Regions from separate parts of the Enterococcus sp. CR-Ec1 genome, predicted to be linked through region 2. Evidence: predicted binding sites of a transcription regulator. Region 2 holds the regulator's gene; the other holds the start of a gene.
What was found. The regulator HrcA, encoded in region 2, represses chaperone genes, less so after heat shock. The targets are predictions, from matches to a motif close to TTAGCACTCNNNNNNNNNGAGTGCTAA.

Region 1 (9,247 bases), 1.2 Mb from region 2:
GAGCTGTTGCAACAGATCATCGTCGGCTATCAATGGGGGGAGATCAAAGATGCACCACTGGTTGATTTGACACCTGCTTGGTATGTCAATTATGACTCGTCTTGGATTAGCTATGATGCATTAATGACAAAATTAGCAGAAACGGAGGAGAATTAATTGGATTTTAAACGAATCGAATGGATTTTTTTCCTCGCTTTTCTTGGTCTGAATGTCTTTTTATTCAATGTTTATAGTGAGGCTCGCAGCGAGCATCAGATGGTTTCACAATCAAACCAAACGATTCCTATCGAACAACGACTCGATTCTGAGGACATTCGGTATTCTGGTGAATTATCAGACGAGGTCTTGAGTGGCTATTATTTGAGCGGTGAACAGACGGATTTTGAGGCAGAACTACGAAATCCGCAACTCAATACTCAGTTCAAAAGAGGGTCGACGGTCAAAGGGCAGCAGTTGATCCATGTCTCAACCAATGGCTTTTATATCAGTGATGATTCTCAAACGGAAGAAACCGTCAATGGTTTCTTGCAACGTAAAGACCAAGTCCTGTTTGGGGATGAATATGACTATTTGGAAAACCTCTCTGTCTTGAACGCCAATCATCCGACGGTGGTGGCGGTCCAGTCGTATGAAGGCATTCCTTTCAATGACAGCTCAAGTCGGATCGATATCACCTTAGAACAAACGGATGATCTACTGCAGATTGCCCGTTATACGCAAACACATATCTCCAATATTACGCCTCTAAGGGAAAAGATGACGGTCTATTCAGAAAAAGAAGCAGTAAATACGCTTTATCTGAACAACAAGCTGCCAAGTCACTCGAAAATTCTCTGGACGGAATTAGCCTATACGATGATTTTGAAGGTTAGGGAAAAAAACGTGTATATTCCTGCATGGTTTATTGCTTTCCAATTAGATGGCGATGACACCATTCAAATCGAAACGGTCAATGCCTTCAGCAATCGGATCATCACGAATAATGCCGTTCAAAAGGTAGAAAATCCATAAAAAAGCGGGTATAATGGAACTCGTTGAAACAACCAGAGAGGAAGTCACGTAAACCATGATGAAGGAAAATGCCTTTCAAGTAAGTATTCTAGCCAGCGGAAGCTCAGGGAATTCGCTCTATATCGAAAGCAATAAAAAGCGGATCTTAGTGGATGCCGGTTTGAGCGGCAAGAAGATCACTTCATTATTGGATGAAGTAGGGCGCAAACCAGAAGACTTGGACGCCATTCTTGTGACCCACGAACATCGGGACCACATCCACGGTGTTGGAGTACTGGCACGAAAATACAAACTTGATGTCTATGCGAATACAAAAACATGGCAAGCGATGGATCCAATGATCGGTAACGTCGCTGTCGAACAAAAACATATCTTTGAAATGGGAAAAGTGCTGACCTTGGGTGACTTGGACATTGAAAGCTTTGGCGTCTCTCACGATGCTGCAGCGCCGCAATTTTATCGTTTCCATAAAGACGGCAAATCATTCGTGATGTTGACGGATACCGGTTATTGCAGCGATCATGTGCGAGGCATTATCAAAGGCGCCGATGCGTACCTTGTGGAAAGCAACCATGACCTAGAAATGTTGCGAATGGGTCCTTATCCATGGAGTCTCAAGCAGCGGATTCTTGGAGATCGCGGTCACTTATCGAATGAAGATGGCGCACTTGTCATGACGGATATCTTGACCGACAACACCAAACGGGTCTATCTTGGTCATTTAAGTAAAGAAAACAACCTGAAAGAGTTGGCGCACTTAACGATGGTCAACACCATGAAAGAACATGATCTAGGTGTTGGAGAAACGTTTGAAGTCTTTGATACCGATCCTGACAAAGCGACGGAATTATTTGCGATCTAATCGATCATCAGAGCGATGAATTTGTTGGGTGGAGGCAGTGGGATGTTTGATGAAGAAAAAATCAAGACTTTGAACGAGCTTGAAATGGCAGTTTATAAATACATTGTCCAGCATTTTGAAGAGATCGATCAGCTGACGATTCGCGAATTGTCAGCTGCATGCCACGTCTCAACGTCGACGATTTTACGATGTATCACGAAATTGGGCTATCGTGGATATTCAGAGTTAAAGTATGCAATCTGTCAAAAAAAGGAACAAGACGCACGAGCGTTTGATCTTTTCTATGATGCAACGATTCAAGTCAATACATTCTTAAAAAAAGTCAATAATGAAGATTACCGTAAGTTTATCCAACCGGCAGTAGAATTGATTCTTTCCGCACGCCATGTGGCGTTTTCCGGTATCGGCACAAGCGGCATTCTGGGCACCTATGGCAGTCGCTATTTTGCCAACTTAGGCATTAATGCTTATAGCATCGTTGATCCCTTTTTGCCAGTACCGTCTCGTGGAATGGAAAATACGTTAGCGATCATTTTATCGGTGTCGGGTGAAACCATTCAAATGATCAAGCAAACGGAAGACTTCAAACGCTATGGAGCAAAAGTACTCAGCATCACCAATGATGAAAAATCGACGATCGCCCAAATGGCGGACTACAATATATCGTATTATATGCCCGTCGTAAGTGGCGGAAAAGAAGTCGATTTGAACCTGACAACGCAAGTCCCGGTGATTACACTGATCGAACTTTTAGCCCATCAAGTCTACAAGCAAATCTAAGCGATCGTAAAAAAACAGCTTCGGCTGTTTTTTTTGTTGGAACATGTTTCATAACTTAGAAAAGCTATAGGCAAGGGGAATATTATCCATTAAGATTTATTTGTAAGCGAATTCACTGGCCGGTGGATGGAATTTTATTTTAGGAGTGATGTGAGATGAACGAATGGATCAATGAGAAATTATTACCCCCAATATTAAAATTTGTTAATACGAAAGCAATCACTGCATTAAGAAACGGTATGCTTTATACGATGCCCTTTTCAATCGTAGGATCGATTTTCCTGCTATTAGCAAACTTTCCCGTCCAGTCGATTGCGGATTGGGTAACGAATAGTGGCTTAGGTGAATACTTCAACCAAGCCTATGGCGCCTCTTTTGCAATTATGGCTTTTTTCGCCGTAATGGGTATCGCCTATTCGTATGTAAAAGCAGAAGGTTACGAAGGACTCCCAGCAGGAATGATTGGTTTAGTTATTTTCTTATTAACTATGGAGTCAAGTGTAACGGATGCTGAAGCAAATGTGACCATCGCAAATGTCATTGATAAAACATGGACTGGTGGACAAGGCATGATCAGTGCCATCTTAGTAGGGCTTTTTGTGGGTTGGGGCTATACTTGGTTCTTAAAACGCGACATCCGGATCAAACTGCCAGAACAAGTACCCACCAATGTTGCAAACTCATTTACAGCGTTGATTCCGGCAGCTGTTTTGACGACCATCGCATTAGGCATTTATGTTTTCTTTGATAAAGTCTTTCAGACAACCGTGGTCGAATGGATCTACACCGTGATTCAAAGTCCAATGCAAGGTGTGACGGATTCTCTTGGCGGTGCAATGATGCTAGGCTTCTTAGTACCATTCTTGTGGTTCTTCGGGGTTCATGGTTCGACGATCGTGGGCGGCATCATGGGGCCGATTTTACAAGCCAATTCATTAGCAAATACGGCTATTCTTGAATCTGGTAAAGCATTGACATTGGAAAATGGGGGACACATCGTGACCCAACAGTTTTTAGATCAATTTATGACGGTAACTGGTGCAGGAATGACAATTGGCATCGTGCTATACATGGTTGCTTTTGCCCGTTCAGCGCAGTTCAAACAATTAGGACGTCTCTCCCTGATCCCAGCATTCTTTAATATCAATGAACCAATTATTTTTGCGACACCGATCGTCATGAACCCAATCATGGTCTTACCATTTATTTTGACACCGATGGTTTCAGGCGTGATCACGTATTTTGCACTTTATACCGGTATCGTACCGTTATTTACTGCTGTGCAAGTTCCGTGGACGACCCCGCCGATCATTTCAGGATTTCTAGTAGGGGGCATCCGGACCGCTATTTTACAATTTGTTGTTTTAGCAATCGGCTTCTTTATTTACTATCCTTTCATTCGTAAGGTCGATAGTTTGAACTATAAACAAGAAACAGAGATCGTTTAATACCAAGGAAGCAGGTTGAACAGAAATGAATAAACTTAGAAACGATTTTTTATGGGGTGGCGCAGTCGCTGCTCACCAATTGGAAGGCGGCTATCGTGCGGGTGGAAAAGGCGTGAGTGTCGCTGATGTCATGACTGTAGGAGGCAACGGAATTTCTCGCCGAATCACGGAAGGTATCCAACCGGGCGAAAGCTATCCCAATCATGAAGCGATCGATTTTTATCATCGGTATCCTGAAGACATCAAGCTTTTTGCCGAATTAGGGTTGAAGTGCTTCCGAACATCGATTGCCTGGACCCGTATTTTTCCAAAAGGTGATGAACGCGAGCCAAATGAGGAAGGCTTGGCCTTTTATGATCAATTATTCGATGAGTGTTTACGCTATGGCATTGAGCCGGTTATTACCCTTTCTCACTTTGAAATGCCCTATCATTTAGTTACCGAATACGGAGGTTGGCGTAACCGTAAGTTGATCGATTTGTTTGTCCGCTTTGCAGAAGTTTGTTTTACGCGCTATCAAAAGAAAGTGAAGTATTGGATGACTTTCAATGAAATCAACAATCAAGCAAACTACAAAGAAGATTTTGCGCCGTTTACCAATTCCGGTCTGTTCTTTACCGAAGGAGAAGACCGAGAAAAAATCATGTACCAAGCAGCCCATTACGAACTCGTTGCTAGTGCGAAAGTGGTGGCGCTAGGGCATGCAATCAATCCTGCGTTTCAAATCGGATCGATGATCGCGATGTGTCCAATCTATCCGTATTCTTGCAATCCCAAAGACATGATGGCAGCCACGGTGGCCATGCAGCGCCGCTATTGGTTTTCAGATGTGCATGCCCGTGGACACTATCCGAGATATATGCGCAGCTATTTTGAGAGAAAACAATTTGATTTAGATATCACCCCTGAAGATGAAGCAATTTTGGCAAAAGGTTGTGTTGACTACATCGGCTTTAGTTACTATATGTCTTTTGCGATCAAAGGTAAGGAAAATGATCCAACCTATGACTATGATGAGAGCCAAGATCTGGTGGATAATCCCTATGTTGATGCTTCCGAATGGGGCTGGCAGATTGATCCCGAGGGCTTACGCTATGCCATGAATTGGTTCAACGAACGCTACGAATTGCCGCTCTTCATTGTAGAAAATGGCTTTGGTGCCGTAGATACAGTGGAAGAGGATGGGCAGATCCATGATGACTACCGTATTGATTACCTGAAAGCCCATATCGAAATGATGAAAGAAGCAGTAGCTTATGATGGCGTCGACTTATTGGGTTATACACCGTGGGGCATCATTGACTTGGTTTCTGCTGGTACAGGGGAAATGAAGAAACGCTACGGTGTGATCTATGTGGACAAAGACAATGAAGGAAATGGGACCCTTGATCGTCGGAAGAAAGATTCATTTGCATGGTATCAGCAAGTGATTGCGTCCAATGGCATGAAGGTATAAAGAAAAAAAACGTTACGCAAAATTTCTGCGTAGCGTTTTTTTCTTTAGGGCATTTGGATATAGCCGTAATGAAGCAACAACTGAATAATAATAACTAAAGTGTTCATTCCCACATGGGTAATCATGGAAGTCCAAATGCTGCCGGTCAAGGCATAAAGCCCAGAAAAGAACAGTCCTAAGAAAATATAGACTAAGAGATGATTGTCATTATGGGCAAAGGCAAAGGCTACAGCGCTGACCACTACACCGACCCAAACATTGCTGTATTTCCCAATGATGCCAACTAAGGCTCTGCGGAAGACAAATTCTTCCATAATTGGTCCACCAACCATTGCCGCGAGGGCGAACAGTGGGTTTTGCAGCACAATAGCAATGATATTTTCGGTATTTTGCGAAGCACTGACTTCACCGAAAAGCGATTCGATAAAAATGGCTAGATTTTGCAACAAGATCGCTGCAATAATACCTGTCAGTCCATAAATAAGAATCGATGAAATTTTTGATCTTTTGTGTTCAAACGATAACGGTTCCGTTTGTTTGAAATACAAGAAAAACATGATCGCAGCACCAACTAAATAACCAATCGTTGTTGCGGCCACTTGATGTCCGCTAGGGATGAAGGCGATCGGTAGAAAAAAGACGATGCCGTAAGTAAGAATCGTGGACAAAGAATATTTTGATAAAGACATAGTTGTTTCCTCACACTCCTTTGCTTCATTATAGACTAGGTTGCTTCTAGAAACAAAAAATCCTACTATTTTTATCAATCAAATAGAAATGCAAAAAAAATTTAGCAAAAGGCTTGCAAAAATTTGGGAAAATGAGTAATATTGAAACTGTAAGTTAGCACTCGATACAAGAGAGTGCTAATACTAAATTCTATAACATTCATTGGAGGGATTTATCGTGTTAAGACCATTAGGTGATCGTGTGATTATCGAAGTCGCAAAAGAAGAAGAAAAAACTGTAGGCGGAATCGTGCTTGCATCAGCAGCAAAAGAAAAACCACAAACGGGTACCGTTATTGCAGTCGGCGAAGGACGCACGCTCGAAAACGGTGAAAAAGCTCCTGTTGCTGTCAACGTTGGCGAACAAGTAATGTTTGAAAAATACGCTGGCACAGAAGTGAAATATGAAGGAACAGAATATTTGATCGTTGCTGCAAAAGATATCATTGCAGTAGTAGAATAAGAAAAATAAAAAATACTTGAGGTGATGAAATCATGGCAAAAGAAATCAAATTTGCAGAAGACGCACGCGCAGCAATGCTTCGTGGGGTAGATAAATTAGCAGATACAGTAAAAGTAACCTTAGGTCCTAAAGGTCGTAACGTGGTTTTAGAAAAATCTTACGGTTCACCATTGATTACAAATGACGGTGTAACGATCGCTAAAGAAATCGAATTAGAAGATCATTTTGAAAACATGGGCGCAAAACTTGTTTCTGAAGTCGCTTCAAAAACAAACGATATCGCTGGTGACGGAACAACGACTGCTACGTTATTGACACAAGCAATCGTTCGTGAAGGATTGAAAAATGTCACCGCTGGTGCGAACCCATTAGGTATTCGTCGTGGGATCGAAATGGCAACAAAAGTGGCTGTAGAAGAGCTACACAACATTTCATCAATCGTTGATTCAAAAGAAGCAATCGCACAAGTTGGTGCTGTTTCTTCTGGTAGTGAAAAAGTTGGTCAATATATCGCTGATGCAATGGAAAAAGTCGGCAATGACGGTGTTATCACTATTGAAGAATCAAAAGGGATCGAAACAGAATTAGATGTTGTGGAAGGAATGCAATTTGATCGTGGGTACTTATCACAATACATGGTAACTGACAACGATAAAATGGAAGCAGCGTTAGAAAATCCATACATCTTGATCACTGACAAAAAAATCTCTAACATCCAAGATATCTTGCCATTGTTAGAACAAATCTTACAACAATCAAAACCATTATTGATCATCGCTGATGACGTTGATGGCGAAGCATTACCAACACTTGTCTTGAACAAAATCCGTGGAACATTCAACGTTGTCGCAGTGAAAGCACCAGGATTTGGTGACCGTCGTAAAGCAATGCTAGAAGACATTGCGATCTTAACTGGTGGTACAGTGATCACTGAAGACTTAGGTCTTGAGTTGAAAGATGCAACCATCGATAACTTAGGTCAAGCAAGCAAAGTGGTTGTGGATAAAGACAACACAACGATCGTTGAAGGTGCTGGTGAAAAAGAAGCAATTGACGCACGCGTTCAATTGATCAAAAACCAAATCGCTGATACAACTTCTGACTTTGACCGTGAAAAACTACAAGAACGCTTAGCAAAACTTGCTGGTGGAGTTGCAGTGATCAAAGTTGGGGCACCAACTGAAACTGAATTGAAAGAGTTGAAATTACGTATTGAAGATGCATTGAACGCAACACGTGCCGCTGTTGAAGAAGGCATGGTCTCTGGTGGTGGAACTGCCTTAGTCAATGTCATCAACAAAGTTGCAGAAATCGAAACAGATGGCGATGCAGCAACAGGTGTCAAAATCGTTTTACGTGCATTAGAAGAACCCGTTCGTCAAATTGCTGAAAATGCAGGCTACGAAGGTTCAGTCATCATCGACAAATTGAAAAACGCTGACTTAGGTGTTGGTTTCAATGCAGCAACTGGCGAATGGGTAAACATGCTAGAAGCTGGGATCGTTGACCCAACAAAAGTAACGCGTTCTGCATTACAAAACGCAGCTTCTGTTGCCGCATTATTGTTAACAACTGAAGCAGTCGTTGCCGACAAACCAGAACCAGCAGCGCCAGCAGCTCCTGCAATGGACCCATCAATGGGTATGGGCGGCATGATGTAAGCAAGCCTTGAGAACTCCTCTTTTGAGGGGTTCTTTTTTTGTACGATCAAAAAATACTTTAACACAGTAAAAGACAAAAAACCTCTCTTCTTAGTATTCTAAGCACCAAAGAATTGGTTCATTGCTTGAATAAAAGGAGAAAGGACTGGTAGATATGAGCTATCTATTTGTCTTGTAAAGGCAGCGTGTTTTCTAAGGAACCGTGAATTACAACCGTTCCCAAAATCCCTGGGCAAACCCAGTAATAAATTCATAAAGAGCCGGTAGGAGCACAGAAACACATAAGACGAGAAAGACCATTTTCTGAACAGCGGTTAATTGCTTGAGGAAATGGTTTTTTGTGAACAATAAATACGCGATACAGATAACGGCAAGTAGCTGCAATAAATCAAATAAAATGGACAAGAAAATCACCTTTTCTAATTAGATTATATGGATGTTAGAATGATGGATTGTCTTAGCATAGAGCAAAGGGTTGAATGATATTGTTCTGAGAAAACGTGAAGATCAACGTTTATAAAGAAACGGTATTTCGACCCCAAAGAATGCGAAGATACCGCTTAAAAGAAAGTAAGTCAATAAGCCTAAATAAAAAAGGACTTTCCAATTCAATTTCTTTTTCATTTGATCCACTCCTTTTGTGTATCATAGCATAAAAAAACGATAATATAAATAAATAATCTAAAGATGCAAATTTGCATTTTTCATCAAGTGTAAGCTCTCTCAAGCTACATTTTCGCTATCTTGAAAAACCTGAGCTAAAATAGAAAGAGGAACAAAATCATGGCTCACTTTGATTTTTTAAATGAACAACGAGTCGAAAGAAGGAGACATTTCT
Region 2 (9,247 bases):
TTTTACTGCTGCTGCCATCGCCGCTCCACTTGAACTTCCAACAAGCAAACCATAGTTTCTTGCCAAGTAACGAGTAAAAGCAAAGCCTTCCGCATCACTGATCGTATAAATTTGATCAATAAGCAAATCGTCAAAAAATTGTGGAATGAACTCAACACCGATCCCTTCAATCTCATGGCCATGGGCAGGACCGCCGTTCAAGATTGATCCTTCCGGTTCAACAACAGCAAGACGAGTGCTTGATTTTTGCTTCTTTAAGTACGTCGCGACACCCGCAAAAGTACCACCACTGCCAGCGCCTGCAACAAAGCTGTCAATTTTTCCATGTAATTCCTGATAGATCTCAGGCCCCAATGTTGCTTGATAGGCTGCAGGATTGTTCTGATTATGAAACTGCAATGGCATAAAACTATTCGGCTGTCCTTTTGCTAATTCCTTTGCTTTTTCGATTGCCCCTTGAATGCCAGCTTCCGTTGGTGTATGAACGATAGTTGCGCCTAATGCCTCAATCAATTGCTGCTTTTCAATGCTGAATTTCTCCGGAATAACAAAAATCATTTTTAGTCCATGCTCGATCCCGGCAATAGCTAAGCCAATCCCGGTATTTCCGGCTGTCGGTTCAATTACTGTTGTCTCATGATTGATTGTACGCTCTCGAAATGCCTCATCGATCAAGTACTTTCCTAAGCGGTCCTTAATGCTGCCACCAGGATTTAAATATTCAAGTTTCGCATAGATTTTACTTCCCTTTTTTCCGCCTAAAGCTGCGGCATCAAATTCAAAGAGCGGGGTATGCCCTATCAATTCTTTTACATTTTTAACGATCATCGTTTGACTCCTTATTCAGATTTTTAGGCAAAACTTGTAAGCTTCATATACATATTTTGGCTTGCAATCATCAGCCGTCGCCATTGAAAGCGGTAAAAAAAAGCAAACAAAAAGGGGTACTGACTATTACATCAGTACCCCAAAAAAATGTCGTCTTATCCGGATAGAAGCGAATCACTAAAAAAATCAGCGATCTGCTGCGACAAAGGAACTAATAATAGGCATGACAAATGGGTATGCTGCTTTTTGCACCATACAACAACAACAGGTAGTTTGTGTGTTGAAGTTCGTCATGTCTTGTTCCCTCCTTTAATTTGCTTGTTATCAAAATAGCACGACTCTTTTTTTTTGTCAAATATTTTTTTTAATCAACAAGTATCGATCAATGAACGTTTATAAAATAACATTAAAGAGGATAATAAGCAGTCACATAGGCATCCACGGCTTTGATCGCGGCTACAACATCTTCTGCGGATACCGTGAACGGCATATTGTGAATCGTCTCCCCTTCGATGGTTGCTTGTTTACCGACTTTCATAAGCTCTGCATCGCTAACATCAGAAAGATGCATTTCAGCTAATGTCGTTGGTAATTCCAACGCCTGATACAACTCAATATATTGGTCAATTTCATCAGGATCCGCGTTTTCCAGCATCAATTGTGTAAGTGTCCCGTAAGCAACTTTCTCCCCATGAGTCAAATCATGGACGTCTCCTTCAAGGGCTGTCAAGCCATTATGGATCGCATGAGCTGCTGCCAAACCAGCACTTTCAAAGCCTAAACCACTTAACAGAGTGTTGGCTTCCACGATTTGTTCAAAAGCTTCGGTAACGACTTGTTTTTTATTTGCTTGATAGGCTTTCAGTGCATTCTCAAAAAGAATCTCTTCGCATTTTTCAGCGATTGCCATGCCGGCAATTGGTTGAATACCACCCACCATATTCTTACTATGGCTTCGGGCAACGGCGCGTGCTTCGACATAGGTTGCTAGTGCATCCGCAATACCCGCTGCAAGTAATTTGGCAGGCGCTTTCGCAATAACGGCTGTATCCACTAAGACAAGTTCAGGGTTTTTGTTGTAAAAACGATATTTTTCAAAGCGACCTTCATCTGTATAAATAACAGAAAGTGCCGAAGTTGGTGCATCAGTAGAAGCGATCGTTGGCAAAACAGCAATCGGTATGTTTAATTCATCCGCAACAGCTTTCCCAGTATCGATGGCTTTCCCGCCACCTAATGCAGCAATTACTTCAATGGATTCGCTTTTGGCTTTAGAGACGATACGATCGATTTCATTTGCAGAAGCTTCTCCACCAAAAATTTCCTTTACCGGACCTAAATCAGCCGCTTTGAGATTTTCAAATAAATCTTCCCCGGCAATTTTCCAAACTGTTTCATCGGTTAAAAGCAGCACTTTCTTTCCTAGATCTTTAATGTGAGATAAACCATCCTTCAATACTCCTTTTCCTTGAACGTATCGTGACGGACTCGCAAATATTCTTTCCATTGTATCTCCTCCTTCAATTGGTCTACTTTTATTGTGACACACTAAGCAAGCGATTTCAAAGGAAAAGAAAAAAAGATGGCCAAGAAGATTCGATTCTCGCACATACTGCACATTTATAGCCATACAAACACTCATGCCCTTATAAAACTGATGGTTTTATAAGGGCATGAATTGGATTATTTACTTGTTATTTCTTTTTCCCACCAAAAGCATCTTTCATTTTATCAAAAAACCCTTCTGGTTGTTGTTCGGTGGTTTCATGACCACTAGCTTTTGCATAAGCCCGCAATGCTTCTTTTTGTTCCTCATTTAAGTTCTTAGGTGTGATCAGCTTCACTTTGACTTGTTGATCGCCATTGCCGCCTCCCCGTAAGCGAGGTGCTCCTTTACCGCGTAAGCGGAAGTTCGTACCTGTTTGGGTCCCAGCTGGGATTTTTAACTTCACATTCCCGTGAACGGTTGGCACATTGACCTCATCTCCTAAAGCTGCTTGGACAAAGTTCAACGGCAACTCGTAATAAATCTCTGAACCGTCACGATCAAAAATATCACTTTCTTCCACACGAAAAACAACGTATAGGTCCCCATAAGGACCACCATTGGTTCCAGCTTCCCCTTGGCCAGATAAACGCATTTGTTGTCCATCTTCGACACCTGCAGGCACGTTGACTTTTACATTATGTTTTTTCTTTTCATGGCCAGTACCATGACAGGTTGTACATGGTTCTTTGATTTCTTTCCCAGTTCCATGACAAACATCACAGGTTTGACGGCTCATTACACGACCAAGCGGTGTTTGACGTTCAACATTGATAGTACCTGCACCATGACATTTATGACAGGTTTCTGGTGAAGTACCTGGTTTTGCCCCGTTCCCGCCGCAGGTATGACAGGTTTCTTCACGATTGTATTGAACAGTTTTTTCCACTCCGAAAATCGCTTCTTCAAAGGAAAGATCAACCGCATATTGCAAGTCTGCTCCTTGTCGAGGTGCATTAGGATTGGCTGCTCTGCCGCCTCCACCACCAAAAAACGATTCGAAAATGTCTTCAAATCCACCAAAACCGCCACCGGAGAATCCGCCACTGTTAAAGCCGCCGAATCCACCGCCATAACCGCCTCCGTAGTTCGGATCGGTACCAGCATGACCATACTGGTCATAAGCAGCTCTTTTTTGGGAATCACTTAATATTTCATAGGCCTCAGAAATCTCTTTAAACTTTGCTTCTGCATCAGGTTCTTTATTGATGTCTGGATGATATTGTTTTGAAAGCTTACGATAAGCTTTTTTGATTTCGTCATCCGAAGCCCCTTTTTGTAGACCTAAGACCTCATAATAATCTCTTTTGTCTGCCATTGGCTTCCCTCCACTCTATTCTTGCGTCTCTCGTATTTTAGCATATAATTCGCTCTAGAAAAATACGTTTCGCAAATTCATAAGAAAAAGCCAAAGCGGTGACTTTGGCTTTTTCACAAACAGCGATTATTTATCGTCACCGTCTACTTCTTCAAAGTCGGCGTCAACCACATCGTCTGCGCCGCCTTGTGCAGCTTCTGGATTTTCTTGTGCTTGTTGTTGTGCTGCTTGTTCGTATAATTTAACGGTTAAGTTTTGTACGATTTCATTCAAAGCATCACGTTTCGTTTTCATTTCTTCTAAGTTGTTTGCTTCAACCGCAGCTTTCAACTCATCACGAGCTTCTTCCGCTTTTTTGACTTCGTCTGCATCCACTTTGCCTTCAAGCTCTTTCAATGTTTTATCAACAGTGAACAACAATGCATCGACGTCATTGCGTAGATCAACTTCTTCTTTGCGCTGTTTGTCGGCTTCAGCATTTGCTTCAGCATCTTTTACCATGCGTTCGATTTCTTCATCTGATAAACCTGAAGATGATTTGATCGTGATTTTTTGTTCTTTTTGTGTACCTAAATCTTTTGCAGAAACATTAACGATCCCATTTTTATCGATATCAAATGTTACTTCGATTTGAGGGATGCCACGAGGTGCTGGTGGAATATCCGTCAATTGGAATCTTCCTAATGTTTTGTTATCAGCAGCCATTGGACGTTCCCCTTGCAAGACATGGATATCAACGGCTGGTTGATTGTCTGCTGCAGTTGAGAAGACTTGTGATTTACTTGTAGGGATCGTTGTGTTACGATCGATCAGTTTTGTGAAGACAGCACCCATCGTTTCGATACCTAATGATAATGGTGTAACGTCTAGTAAGACAACATCTTTCACATCCCCAGTGATCACGCCACCTTGGATCGCAGCCCCCATCGCTACCACTTCATCTGGGTTTACTGATTTGTTTGGTTCTTTATTGGTTTCTTTACGTACAGCATCAACTACTGCCGGAATACGAGTTGAACCACCAACTAAGATCACTTCGTCGATTTCTGATTGTGATAGACCAGCATCTTTCAAAGCTTGACGTACTGGAATTTTTGTACGTTCTACTAAGTCTGCTGTTAATTCATCAAATTTCGCACGAGTCAAGGTCATTTCCAAGTGCAATGGACCAGCATCGCCAGCTGTGATAAACGGTAAGCTGATTTGTGTACTTGTTACACCTGACAAGTCTTTTTTCGCTTTTTCAGCAGCATCTTTCAAACGTTGCAAAGCCATTTTGTCTTTTCCAAGATCAATGCCGTTTTCTTTTTTGAATTCTGCTACCATGTGATCGATGATTTTGTTATCAAAGTCATCCCCACCTAGGTTGTTGTCCCCAGCAGTTGATAATACGTCAAAGACGCCATCACCTAATTCAAGGATCGATACGTCGAAAGTACCGCCACCTAAGTCAAAGACCAAGATTTTTTCATCTTTATCTGTTTTATCTAACCCATAAGCTAAAGCTGCGGCAGTTGGTTCATTGACGATCCGTTCTACTTCAAGACCGGCAATTTTACCAGCATCTTTGGTTGCTTGACGTTGTGCATCGTTGAAGTATGCAGGAACAGTGATGACTGCTTTTTCAACTTTTTCCCCTAAATAGTCTTCAGCAAATCCTTTGATGTATTGAAGAACCATTGCGGAAACTTCTTGTGGTGTATACGATTTTCCTTCAACTTCTACTTTGTATCCAGCTTCACCCATATGGCGTTTAATAGAAGAAATCGTATTAGGATTTGTCACTGCTTGGCGTTTTGCAACTTCCCCTACTTGGATCTCACCATTTTTGAATGAGACAACAGAAGGTGTGGTACGGTTTCCTTCTGGATTCGTAATGATTTTTGCTTCGCCGCCTTCAAGGACAGCAACAGCTGAGTTTGTTGTTCCTAAGTCGATACCGATAATTTTACTCATAAGTAATACACTCCCTTTTTTAATTTAAACATCTACTTATAGATAGAAAGAACTATTGTGCAACGATGACCATGCTTGCACGCAAGACACGATCATGCAATTTATACCCTTTTTGCAAGACAGTAACGATTGTGTCTGCCGGTGTTTCATCAGAGGCAGGTACAGTCTGCACCGCTTGATGCAAGTTCGGATCGAACATTGCACCTTCAGCAGGAATCTCTTCGATTCCCTCTTCTTTTAAGGCTTGACGCAGACTTTCAAGAACCATTTCAACGCCTTTTTTCAAATTCGCCGCTTGGTCTTGATCGACATCTGCTGCCATCGCTCGTTCCAAATTGTCGATTGCTGGCAACAGTTTTTTGCCAAGATCTTGCGAGCGGTATTTTTGTAAAAGTTCCCGCTCGTTGCGGTTACGTGAAGTGATATTTGCGATCTCTGCACGAGCACGCAGGAATTGATCTTCCAATTCATTATTCTTTTCTTGCAAAAGTTCCAATTCGCTTTTTTCCACTGTTTCTTCCTCTGGTTGAGGAGTCTGTGCTTCAGTTTCAGTTGATTCATTTGAAGATTCAGTTGTTTCTGCGGTTTCTTCAGCAGTTTTATCTAATTCTTCATCTAAACGCTCTTCTTTTTCCGTCACGTTTCAACCATCCCTTCTACGATTTGTTTCATTGCCGCTTATTCATTGGCAGCGTCTAATGCGCGATAATAATCGGCCAATTTTTTTGCTAACTCGCCTCGAAAAACTTCCATCAAACCAAACATCCGTGAATACGGCATACTTGATGGACCTAATAAAGCGATCGTTCCTTGTCCATGACCTTCGATTTCATAGCTAGCTTGGATCAGACTCATATTTTGTAACAAGTCATTGCCAAGCTCAGAGCCGATTCTGATTTGAATCGCAGAATCTCTTGGCGCCAGCAGCTGTGTCAGCTGATCTGCATTTTTCATAAATGAATACATCGATTTGAACTGACTAACATCTTGCGTCGGTTCAAAATCCAGAAGATTCATTCGCCCGCCGACGAAGATTTTTTCTTCAAAAATGTGGCTCAGCATCGTATCAAAGAGATCAACGATTCCGTCAGTCGTTTGAAAATACTTATGCAGAATCATAGGAATCTCTGTTCTTAAACGATGGTAGACCGTCATTAGAGGCTCACCGATCAATTTGTCGTTGATGATCCTTACCATTTTTTCCAAATCTTCGCTGCTCATCGATTCAGGAAGAGTAAAGACTTGATTTTCGACATTCCCTTTATCCGTCACGATGATCGCGATGATCTGTCGTGCATTCAATGGGACGATTCGAAAACCGGTCAATTTCCTTTCCTTCATATCTGGCCCGAGAGACAACGCTGTATAGCTAGTCAAGTTGGACAAGATCGTGGCAGACTGCTGGATGATTTCATTGATTTCATGAAAATCTTTTCCAAAAGAATGACGAATGGTTTGAATTTCGTTTTGGTCAACTTCCGATGGCTTCAATAAGTGATCAACGTAATAGCGATACCCTTTTATTGACGGCACACGCCCTGAAGATGAATGTGTCTTTAACAGAAGTCCAGCTTCTTCCAGCGCCTTCATCTCATTACGAATGGTGGCAGAGCTAGCTTCAACCCCATCTTCCATCAATCGCTTCGAGCCCGTGGGCTGACCAGTATTCGTATAATTTTGGATGATGAGGTGTAAAATCATTTGTTGTCTAGGTGTCAACATTTTATCCACTCCTCCGTTAGCACTCATTCCTATTAAGTGCTAACACGATTATAAATATACCATATTTGCTAGGAATGTCAAGTATTTGCATCACTTTTTTAGCACTCTTTCTAAGAGAGTGCTAAAAAAGAAATCAAAAAAAGAAGCAGCACGAAATGGCTACTTCTCTTACTCGTTCTTTCTTATTTTTCTGCATCCAAGAGAAATGCTTCAAACACTTCGTTGCCAATAAACATCCCAGCTTTCGTTAAAAAGACACGGTCACCTTGACTAGCCAACCAGCCTTTTTGAATCAACTGTTCGCTCGTTGAACCATAGATTTCCTGAAAAGACTTCCCGAATTTTTCTGCAAACTGTATTTTTGAAATGCCGACCTTTTTACGAAGGCCTAAAAACAGTTCCTCTTCCATTTGATTGCTGGTTGTCAATTCTTCGATTTCGTGGATTGGCAACTGATTTTCCTGTAATGGTTTCAAATAATGCTGGATTGGACCTTTGTTCTTGTAGCGAGTCTGTCCAAGATACCCGCTGGCGCCTGCCCCAAAGCCAAAATAATGTTCATTGTTCCAATACACTAGATTATGTAAGGACTCATACCCTGGTCGTGCAAAATTACTGATTTCATATTGGTTCAATCCAGCTTTTGTCATCGCGGCGATCGCCTCATCAAACATCTGCGTTTCAGCTTCTTGAGAAGGCAGTGCCATTCTCCCTTGGCGAACCCAGTTCATAAACATGGTTTTGTTTTCTAAAATCAAAGAATACATTGCATAGTGAGGCAACCCGAGATCAATCGCTCGCGTCAGTGTATCACGGAAGCTTTCTATGCTTTGTCCCGGAAGTGCATAAATCAAATCGATCGTCACATTCTGAAAATCATGTTTTTCCAGCAGCTGAATAGTTGAATAAACATCTTCAGCGGTATGCTTGCGGCCAATTTTTTTAAGCAAGCGATTATCAAAGGTCTGGACCCCCATCGACAAGCGATTGACTTGATGATTTTTCAAAACCAGCATTTTTTCTTCACTCAAATCACCAGGATTTGCTTCCACAGTAAACTCTTTGGTTGTGTGTGTTGGCAGCAATTCATGCACACCTGACAGCAATCGATCCAGTTGGTTCGCCGAAAGCGACGTTGGCGTCCCGCCGCCGATATAAATCGTTTTCGCCTCATTGAGAGGCTGACGCAAGAGGGTCAGCTCAATTTCTTTTAGTAACGCTTCGATGTACTCATCCACTGGCTGCCCTTCTAAAAACACTTTGTTGAAGTCACAGTAGTAGCAGATATGTTCACAGAAAGGTATATGTATATACGCAGAAATATTTTGCGCGCTTTTTGTAGATGGATCGTTTATTGTTTGACCTTCAGGCATTCCTAAGTAATTCTCCTCTACCTTCTTTTTTGCTCCCACCGCTGAGAGCACCGGCACTCATTGTAGCATAGTTCTTAGAATTCTCCTATCACTTGGACTATTTTTAAGCAAGAAAAAACACCACTTCCAAGAAGTGATGTCTTTAAATATTCATAGAAAAAATAAAGAGCACTACTCTTATTAAGTACGGTAAAATACCGCTTTTGTTCTTATCCCGCCCAGAAAAAAATCTGTTTGTTACAAGAACTAACACTTCCCCCAAACTGTTAGCGCCACAATAGATAAGCTGTTGTTGACGGCTTACTTAACAAGAGCAGGACTCTTATTCACGAAAGACAATTGCTTGTCTTATCTGACTTAAGTATACCTTTTTAAAAAAATTAAGTCCTATCATCTTTTTCACCAGTCTATGAAAACGATGAGAATCTTCACCTTGGTAACAGTTATAAAATGTGCAGCAAAATATCGATCAGATAGCGGATCAACCGATACGCAATAAATAAG

Region 1: groES (co-chaperone GroES) is a predicted target of HrcA. The motif match lies at 6,401-6,427, and genes of this name have one in related genera.

The regions. Positions count from the first base shown of each region.
Region 1 covers NZ_CP025223.1:871,361-880,607, forward strand. Annotated here, with positions in the region: gene CXM95_RS04080 (YycH family regulatory protein) at 1-156, shown strand, start outside; gene CXM95_RS04085 (two-component system regulatory protein YycI) at 157-1,011, shown strand; gene CXM95_RS04090 (MBL fold metallo-hydrolase) at 1,067-1,873, shown strand; gene CXM95_RS04095 (MurR/RpiR family transcriptional regulator) at 1,916-2,653, shown strand; gene CXM95_RS04100 (PTS sugar transporter subunit IIC) at 2,809-4,101, shown strand; gene CXM95_RS04105 (6-phospho-beta-glucosidase) at 4,127-5,557, shown strand; gene CXM95_RS04110 (CPBP family intramembrane glutamic endopeptidase) at 5,602-6,246, opposite strand; gene groES (co-chaperone GroES) at 6,464-6,748, shown strand; gene groL (chaperonin GroEL) at 6,781-8,409, shown strand; gene CXM95_RS04130 (YcjF family protein) at 9,215-9,247, shown strand, end outside.
Region 2 covers NZ_CP025223.1:2,034,960-2,044,206, forward strand. Annotated here, with positions in the region: gene CXM95_RS09765 (PLP-dependent cysteine synthase family protein) at 1-828, opposite strand, end outside; gene CXM95_RS09770 (glycerol dehydrogenase) at 1,235-2,335, opposite strand; gene dnaJ (molecular chaperone DnaJ) at 2,523-3,692, opposite strand; gene dnaK (molecular chaperone DnaK) at 3,819-5,648, opposite strand; gene grpE (nucleotide exchange factor GrpE) at 5,701-6,288, opposite strand; gene hrcA (heat-inducible transcriptional repressor HrcA) at 6,327-7,370, opposite strand; gene hemW (radical SAM family heme chaperone HemW) at 7,553-8,743, opposite strand; gene CXM95_RS09800 (hypothetical protein) at 9,187-9,247, opposite strand, start outside.